DNA from 2 places in the Tumebacillus amylolyticus genome. Region 1 is predicted to be linked to the other one. Evidence: predicted binding sites of a transcription regulator. Region 1 holds the regulator's gene; the other holds the start of a gene.
The links. The regulator LexA, encoded in region 1, represses DNA repair genes until DNA is damaged. The targets are predictions, from matches to a motif close to CGAACATATGTTCG.
Positions count from the first base shown of each region.

Region 2: a site for LexA is predicted at 2,114-2,127, ahead of recA (recombinase RecA). Genes of this name have one in related genera too.

Region 1 covers NZ_JAEQNB010000006.1:189,981-194,193, forward strand. Annotated here, with positions in the region: gene JJB07_RS18625 (serine hydrolase domain-containing protein) at 1-433, shown strand, start outside; gene nagA (N-acetylglucosamine-6-phosphate deacetylase) at 433-1,575, shown strand; gene lexA (transcriptional repressor LexA) at 1,709-2,335, opposite strand; gene JJB07_RS18640 (LysM peptidoglycan-binding domain-containing protein) at 2,587-3,762, shown strand; gene JJB07_RS18645 (glycosyl hydrolase family 18 protein) at 3,795-4,213, shown strand, end outside.
Region 2 covers NZ_JAEQNB010000006.1:37,246-41,458, forward strand. Annotated here, with positions in the region: gene JJB07_RS17850 (DEAD/DEAH box helicase) at 1-189, shown strand, start outside; gene JJB07_RS17855 (metallophosphoesterase family protein) at 288-1,010, shown strand; gene JJB07_RS17860 (hypothetical protein) at 1,063-2,079, shown strand; gene recA (recombinase RecA) at 2,242-3,312, shown strand; gene JJB07_RS17870 (regulatory protein RecX) at 3,344-4,165, shown strand.

The DNA.
Region 1 (4,213 bases):
ACGGTTCCCATGGCGGGCACAGACGATTTGCGGAGCGGTGAACGATGGCAATTGCCACTATGGACTGAGCGGAGTCAGCGGTCACGCCGGGTTGTTCTCAACGGTGGCGGACGTGGCCCGTTACGCGCAAATGTGGGCGGCAGGCGGGCGAGGGTTCCTCACGCCGGAGCTTGTGCAGTTGGCAACGACAAATCACACGGCAGGTTTGGGGCTGTCGAGAGGACTTGGCTGGGAGATGGGTGTCTGGGCAGGTGAGACATTTTTGCCGCATGTTTTCGGTCATACAGGGTTTACGGGTACGGCTGTCTGGGTAGATCCGGTGTCGGGTCTGGTGGTTGTCTCGTTGACCAATCGCTTGCATCCAACTCCGTCCGATCTCGCGGTTTGGCGGCGGAACCTGCATGCAGCCGTTTTTTCTGAGGAGGACTATTAATGAAGAAACACATCTTGCAAGGCCGAGCGCTGATCGAAGGGAAGTTCCACGACGATCAAGTGCTGGTCTGCGAAGACGGACGATTCACGTATGTCGGGCCGCTGCGTGACGGAGACGTGCCGGATGCCGTGTATGAGACGGGGATTCTCGTGCCGGGGTATCTGGACTTGCATGTGCATGGGGTGCATGGGTCGGACGTGATGGATGGAAGTTTGGAGGCTTTGGAGACGATCTCGCGAGGCTTGGCGACGTATGGCGTCACCGGGTTTCTCGCGACGACTTTGACCGGGGACTTGGAGCATCTCCTCAGCGTGCTCCGCACGTGTGCAGAATTTGCTCGTCGTGAACCGGTTGGGGCATCCTTGCTCGGGGTTCACTTGGAAGGGCCGTGGATCAACCTGCGTTACAAAGGCGCGCAAAACGAATCGCATGTCATTCGCCCGTTGTTGCGCGATGCACAGCGGCTGGTGGAAGCGGGGCAGGGGTTGCTGAAACTGGTGACTCTTGCGCCTGAACATCCGGAGGCGGCTGAGGTGATTGCGTACCTGAGCGAACAAGGCGTGCGGGTCTCCGTAGGACACTCCGATGCGACGTTCGATGAAGTAACAAGTGCGATGGCACACGGACTCCAACATGTGACGCACTGCTGCAATGCGATGCGCGGCTTGCATCATCGCGAGCCCGGCGTGGTCGGGGCCGCTCTGTACCATGATGACTTGACGACAGAGTTGATTGCGGACGGGGTACACGTGCATCCGGCGGTGATGAACATTCTCTACAAAGTCAAAGGACAAGAACGTCTCGTGCTGGTCAGTGACGGCATGCGTGCCGTCGGGATGGCGGACGGTGAATATGACCTTGGCGGACAGAATGTGTACATGGTCGGAGGTGAAGCCCGCTTGGTGGACGGAACATTGGCGGGCAGCACGTTGACACTCGATCGTGCGGTGCGCAACATGGTTGAACTCGGGCACGCTCCGCTGGAGAAAGCTGTGGCGATGGCTTCCACCACGCCTGCGGCGGTCCTTGGTTTGCAAGGGCGCAAAGGGGCACTCGCAGTTGGATACGACGCGGACTTTGTGTGGCTGGATGAGGCACGGCAAGCTCGAGCGACGTACATCGCAGGAGAACTTCGGGCGTAAAGAATAGCATCAGAAAAGGGGATTGTACGAGGTGTAGAGGAGAGGAACGCACCTCGGGAAAAGAACGGCCCTGTCGGCAAAGGCGACAGGGTCGTTTTTTCACGTATAGAGGGTAGTCGGGCGTAGGATGTGCTTAGTCGATGTGGCGGAAGATGCCGACGACTTTGCCCAAGATGGTGACGTTGTTGTAGCGCATCGGTTGAAGCGAGGGGTTCTCCGGTTGGAGGCGGATGTGATCGGCTTCCTTATAGAAGCGTTTGACGGTCGCTTCATCGTCTTCGGTCATTGCGACGACGATTTCACCGTTGTTTGCCGTCGCCTGTTGACGGACGATCACGAGGTCGCCGTCGAAGATCCCGGCGTCGATCATCGAATCTCCCGAGACATTCAGCAGGAACACGGACGAATCGCCGACGAACGAAGTCGGCAGCGGGAAGTAGTCCTCAACGTTCTCAATCGCAGTGATCGGCTGACCCGCTGTGACTTTCCCGATGATCGGAGCCATGACGGTCGAGTATTCGAAACGGCCGCTCTCTGTGTCTGCTTCCAGATCGAGCACTTCAATCGCGCGCGGTTTGGTGGGGTCGCGGCGGATCAGGCCTTTCTGCTCCAGACGAGCCAGATGTCCGTGTACAGTAGAACTCGAAGCCAAGCCGACCGCTTCGCCGATCTCCCGGACAGACGGCGGATATCCCTTGGCCCGCACTTCGTTCTTGATGAAATCCATGATTTCCTGTTGACGCTTAGACAGCTTCAGCATTGGCAGAACAACTCCTCATATCCAGTCGTGATGTATATCAATGGGAAAATATGTTCGATGTTAGTTTATAGCAGAAATTATACCACACACTGGTACTAGATACAAACATGAGTTCTTGTTTTTTCTTGACAAGAACAGATAGACGTCATTATGATAGAAACAGAACATATGTTCTTGTTCTTGGACGGCTTTCACATCGACCATCGCCTGCATAGGATAGTGTCGACAGAACACCAAGAACGGGGGTACGGATGATGGAGGGAACACGGGTCACCTTTGTCGTCGTCAAGGCAGGAGAGACATTGGATGATCTTGCAGCGCGCTATGGATGTACGGCGGAGGAGTTGCGCCGGCTCAACCCCGGAATGCAAGGGTTCGCGCAGGGCGACGTCGTGAAAGTCATGACGAGAGCGTGGGACCCTCGAGAACCGAAAGCCGGTCAGCAGTTTGTGCTGGGCTTTCATGCAGGGCCGATGGGCGTGAGTTTACCGGGCAGCCAGAACTCGTTTCATCAGCATGCCGGGCTCTTGTCGGCGATTGCGCCGTATTGGTTTGATCTGAACCTCGGCGCTGCCGGACAAATCAAGTCTCGCGTGACACCGGCGACGATCCGAACGTTGATCGGAGATGCACACGGGCGGGGTGTGAAGGTCTTGGCGTCCCTTCACAACACCGAAAAGCGGCCCGGAGCGTCGCGCACGCAGGTCTTGCACAGTGCCATCACGGCCAACCGGGCGATTTTGATCCGAAACATCCTGCACACGGTCGAAGAGTATGGTTTTGATGGTGTGAACCTCGACTTTGAACGTTTGAAACCGGGGGATACGGCGAATTACACGTCCTTCGTTCGCGAGTTGGCGGCACGTCTGCATGAGCAGGGGAAACTTCTCGTCGTCTGTGTGTTGGGCGATGCGCATCACCAGCCGTTTTCGATGGACTTCGACTATCCGGGTTTGGCGACGAGCGTCGACTATCTCGGGATTATGACCTACGACGAGCACAAAGCCAACCAAGGCACACCCGGCCCGGTCGCATCGATTCCCTGGGTGGAGCGTACGGTGCGGTTGGCGATCGACACGGGTGTCCCGTCTCGCAAGATCTTGTTAGGCATCGCGGCGTACGGCTATGACTGGACGGACAATCGTCCGGGCGCGCGGGCCCTGTCTTTTGAAGCGGTGCAACGTCTGCGCCGTCAACACAACGCGACCGCTCAGTTTCATCCCTCGTACCGCGTGCCGCATTTCGACTATACAGACGGGCGTGGGGAACTGCATCATGTCTGGTATGAGGACGCTCGCAGTCTGTCGCTGAAGCTCGACCTCGTGCGCAGGTTTCACCTTGGCGGTATCCTGCACTGGCGACTTGGATTGGAGGACCCGGCGTCATGGGGTCCGATCCGCGCGAAGTTGTCTCCCATTCAAAAGTAAATTCACGTACGTGGAACGGAGATCAAGAGGAGGTGGGGGTCATATCCACGACGCAGTTGCACTACGTGATCGTACGGGAGGGTGACACACTGTCATCTATCGCAAATCGTTATCGAACGACGACGGCGACCATCGCCCGGCTGAATCAGCTGTCCTTGGACACGGTGCTGACCCCCGGCCGAATCTTGCAAGTGCCAAAGCCCAAAGCTGTGGCCGAGCCGCCTGTGAAAGCGTCCCCAGTTCAACGGCCACGCATCCCGCGCTTTGCGTTTGCCGCCTATACAGCGGCAGAGGGTGTCTATCCCGGAAGTGAGCGGGCTTTGGTCAAGACCGGGGCAGACGGTTTGAGCGGAATCTTCCCACTTTGGTTCCAAGTCGCGCCGGATGAACCGTGGCGGTTGCAGTCTTACGCGGGAGAAGCACAGATTGAATCGGTGTTGCGCACAGCTCG
Region 2 (4,213 bases), 150 kb from region 1:
ATCTCCGAAGAAGCGGGAATTCCGGGGACCGCGGTCGGCAAGATCGACATCTTCGAAAAGTTTACGTTTGTCGAGGTGCAGGAAGAGTCGGCACCGTTCGTGTACGAAGCGCTTCGCAAATCCCGTATGAACGGGGCGCGCGTCAACCTCGAACCGGCACGCCCGCGCGAACGCGCCATTCGCAAGTAACACATTTTGACAATACCCGAGGGCTGTTGACACTAGTTTATACGTCAACAGCTCTTTTGTTGAACGGAATTTGTTGAAAATTGTAAGGAGTTGTAGTCATGACAACGAGCACCTTCAAAGTGATCAGTGATATACATGGATGCGACGAAGAATTTGTGGAGTTGTTGCGGCTTTCCAACTACAACCCGGACCGTGAGAAGCTGATCTTGCTGGGCGATTATGTGGACCGGGGGCCGGATTCTCGCGGTGTCGTGGAGCGCGTGATGGGCTTCGTGCGCGAGTACGGCGCGGTGGCGCTGGGAGGCAATCATGAGGAGTTGTTCTTGGAGTGGCTGGCGGCAGGGGAGCGCAGCGCGTTTTATCTGCGTGAGGTCGTCGGCGGGCGCGAGACGATCGACAGCTATTGCAAGCCGTATGGAGTCTCCGGCTATGAACGGGAAGCCCGTCAATTGATCCAGGAGAAGTACGCCGAGCAAGTGGAATTTATGGACAAGTTGCTGGACTTCCATGAGGAGGAAGGCTACATCTTCGTCCACGCAGGCATCGACCCGAAGCAAGCGGATTGGAAGCAAACGGACAAGAGTTCGTTTCGCTGGATTCGTGACGAATTCCACTTCACGCCGCATCAAGCATCGGGCGTCGTGGTGTTCGGGCACACACCGACGACCCGCCTGCATGGAAACGAATCTTGCGGCGACGTCTGGTTTGGCGAGAAGATCATCGGCGTCGACGGCGGCTGTGTGTTCGGGAATCAATTGAACTGCTTGGAGATCAGTCCCGACGGGCTGAAAACGTACGTCGTGCCACGCATGGGTATGTAATGTCCATCGTTGTGTTACCTTACAGGAAAAGACATGGCAAGGAGACACAACGATGCGCAAACGTACTGGGCTGCAAGTGGCGGGGATGTTGCTTGGGGCGCTCCTTTGTAGCGGTTTTGGGGACCCCGAACTCACGATGTTGATCGCCTTCACCGATGGAAACGAAGCTGTGCATCACTACCAATTTCAACCTGAGGCCCAATCTGACAGCGAGTTGGACCGGGTTGTGCAGGGTGGTGGACAAGTGGCGGTGCTGACAGCGGACGGCAAACGGCTGTACGAAGCAGATCGCGACGCCGACCAGCAACTGCTCGTGGCGGAAGTGGACCTCGGCAACAAGTCGCGCCGCCAAGTCATCAAACAATTCGCCCGAATCGACAACTTGCGCCTTGACAAAAAGCACGGCAAACTCTACCTGCGTGTCGTTCAGCGTGATCGACAGAACGCCCAAATTGCCGCCTACGACCTCAATGAAGCAAAGGTGGAGGTTTGGAGCCCCGACGAGCGTGATGTAAGCGTCCAGAGCTTTGACGTCAACCCGAAAACGGGCGACTTGCTGGCGTGGAGCTACTCGTTGCGGGAAGAACAGGTCAAAGTCGACGAAGCGCACCAGATGGAGATGCCGGTTGATTCGCCGCCTTACAAACTAACACTCTACAAAGCAGGCGACGCAACCCAAGGGCAGACCGTCAGCGAATCGGACAAGCAAGTACTCGATGTCTCACTGTCATCGGACGGTCAACATGCGCTTTATGCCGCCGTGCAGTGGCCGCACGAAGAGCGCATGCGCTACTTCATCCAACATGTCGACTTGACGACGGGCAACACACAGTCCGTCTTGACGGAACAGGGTGGAGGTCTCACGGAACTCAAACAACCGCAATACGCGCCGGACGGTCGCGGGTTTTACTTCACGGCGGCAAGGCTCGATGAGCCCTTCCACACCGACAAGCACGGCTACCAGACTCGTCCTCGCGCGCTCTATCACTACGATTTCAAGACCAAGGCACCGAGCGTCGTGTGGAAACGCGAGGACGGTGTGCTCAACCAATACCTGCTTCAACGATAAAAAAGTCCCGGTGAATACACCGGGACTTTTTTTGCGAACAAACGTTTGCTTTTTATTTTGAATCATTATATAATGGGTGCAGGGATTGGAGATACGAACTCGAAATACTAGACTGGGAATGGCTAGTGCTTTCGGAGTTTTTGATAAAGGGGAGTGTAACCATTGGCAAACGATCGTAAAGCGGCGCTGGACATGGCTCTACGCCAGATCGAAAAGCAATTTGGGAAAGGTTCCGTCATGAAACTTGGCGAGGCGGCGACTTCGATGAACATCGAGGTAACTTCGTCCGGTTCCTTGGCGTTGGATATTGCGCTTGGCGTCGGCGGGTACCCGCGTGGGCGAATCATCGAAGTGTACGGCCCGGAATCTTCCGGTAAGACCACTGTCACCCTCCATGCGATTGCAGAAGTGCAACGCGCGGGCGGTCAGGCAGCGTTCATCGATGCAGAGCACGCGCTCGACCCGACGTATGCAGCGAAACTTGGCGTCAACATCGACGACCTTCTGATTGCACAACCGGACACCGGGGAGCAAGCGCTGGAAATCGCAGAAGCACTCGTTCGCTCGGGCGCTGTCGACATGATCGTCGTCGACTCCGTTGCAGCACTGGTTCCGAAGGCAGAGATCGAAGGCGAGATGGGGGACACCCACGTGGGTCTGCAAGCTCGTCTCATGTCGCAGGCGCTGCGTAAGCTCGCCGGCGCGATCAACAAGTCCAAGACCATCGCGATCTTCATCAACCAGATTCGTGAAAAAGTCGGCGTCATGTTCGGGAACCCGGAGACCACGACCGGTGGTCGTGCGCTGAAGTTCTACTCCACCGTGCGTCTTGACGTTCGTCGTGCCGAAGCGATCAAGCAAGGCAACGACACCGTCGGGAACCGTACTCGTATCAAAGTCGTCAAGAACAAAGTCGCTCCGCCGTTCCGTCAAGCGGAAGTTGACATCGTGTTCGGCGAAGGGATCTCCCGTGAAGGTACCCTCGTTGACATGGGCACCGAGCTGGACATCGTGAACAAGTCCGGTGCTTGGTACTCCTTCGAAGACGAGCGCCTCGGCCAAGGCCGTGAGAACGCCAAGCAGTTCCTCAAGGACCACCCGCAGATCGCCTTCAAGATCGAATCCAAGATCCGCGAATTCCACAATGTCGGCAAAGCATCCGCTGAAACGTTCAAAGCAACGGCGGAAGAACTGGCCGACCAAGAGGCGGACGGCGAACTGTTGGAGTTCTAGTCCAACAGAGCGCTGATCACGCAGACGACGCATGAACCGTTTTAACAACCAACGCAACGCACGCGGCAAAAACCGCTCACCGAAGGGCTCCTGGGGTACATCCAGGAGCTCTGACGATTTTGTCGAGGAGGAGCGTCACGACGAGGACGACGAATCTGAACACAGTTCGGATTCCAGCTCGGAACGCCGCATTCCAAACTTTCGCGACGGTCAACTCACCTCTCTCACCACGCAGAAGGGCAATCCGGATCGTCTGAGCCTGTTCTTGGACGAGAAATTCCTGATGGGCATCCGACGGGAAGTTGCCTACCAACACGGTCTGAAAAAGGGCCTCGACGTCACCGCAGACTTCCTTCGTGAAGTCTGGCGTGACGAAGAGGGCTTCCGCGCCCGTGATCTGGCGGTGAAGTACCTCGGCATGAAGCCGCGCACGCGCAAGCAGATGCGCGACTACCTGCTGGGCAAGGAGTATGACGAAACTGTCGCCGAGCGCACCATCGAGTGGCTGGCAGGCTACGGCTACCTGGATGACGGAGAGTATGCCCGGCAGTGGGTGGAGAACCGCACACGTTTTCGCCCGCGGGGCAAGGCGATGCTGCGCTGGGAATTGCAGCAGAAGGGCGTCACGCGTGACGACATCGACGAAGCGATTTCGACGGAATTTGAAGGCGACGTCGAAATCGAAGCAGCCGTGCAACTTTTGCAAAAGAAAGTCGGTCGCAAAACGATTGAATTCTCCTATCAGGAAAGGCAAAAACTCGCGCAACACTTGGCGCGACGGGGCTTTTCCGGCTCTGTGACCGCTGAGGCGATTCGCCGTTTCCGTCAGCACGCCAATCTTGACAATGATTGACACAACATATACAATTATAACTGCGTATAAACAGCTTGATTCGGTCTC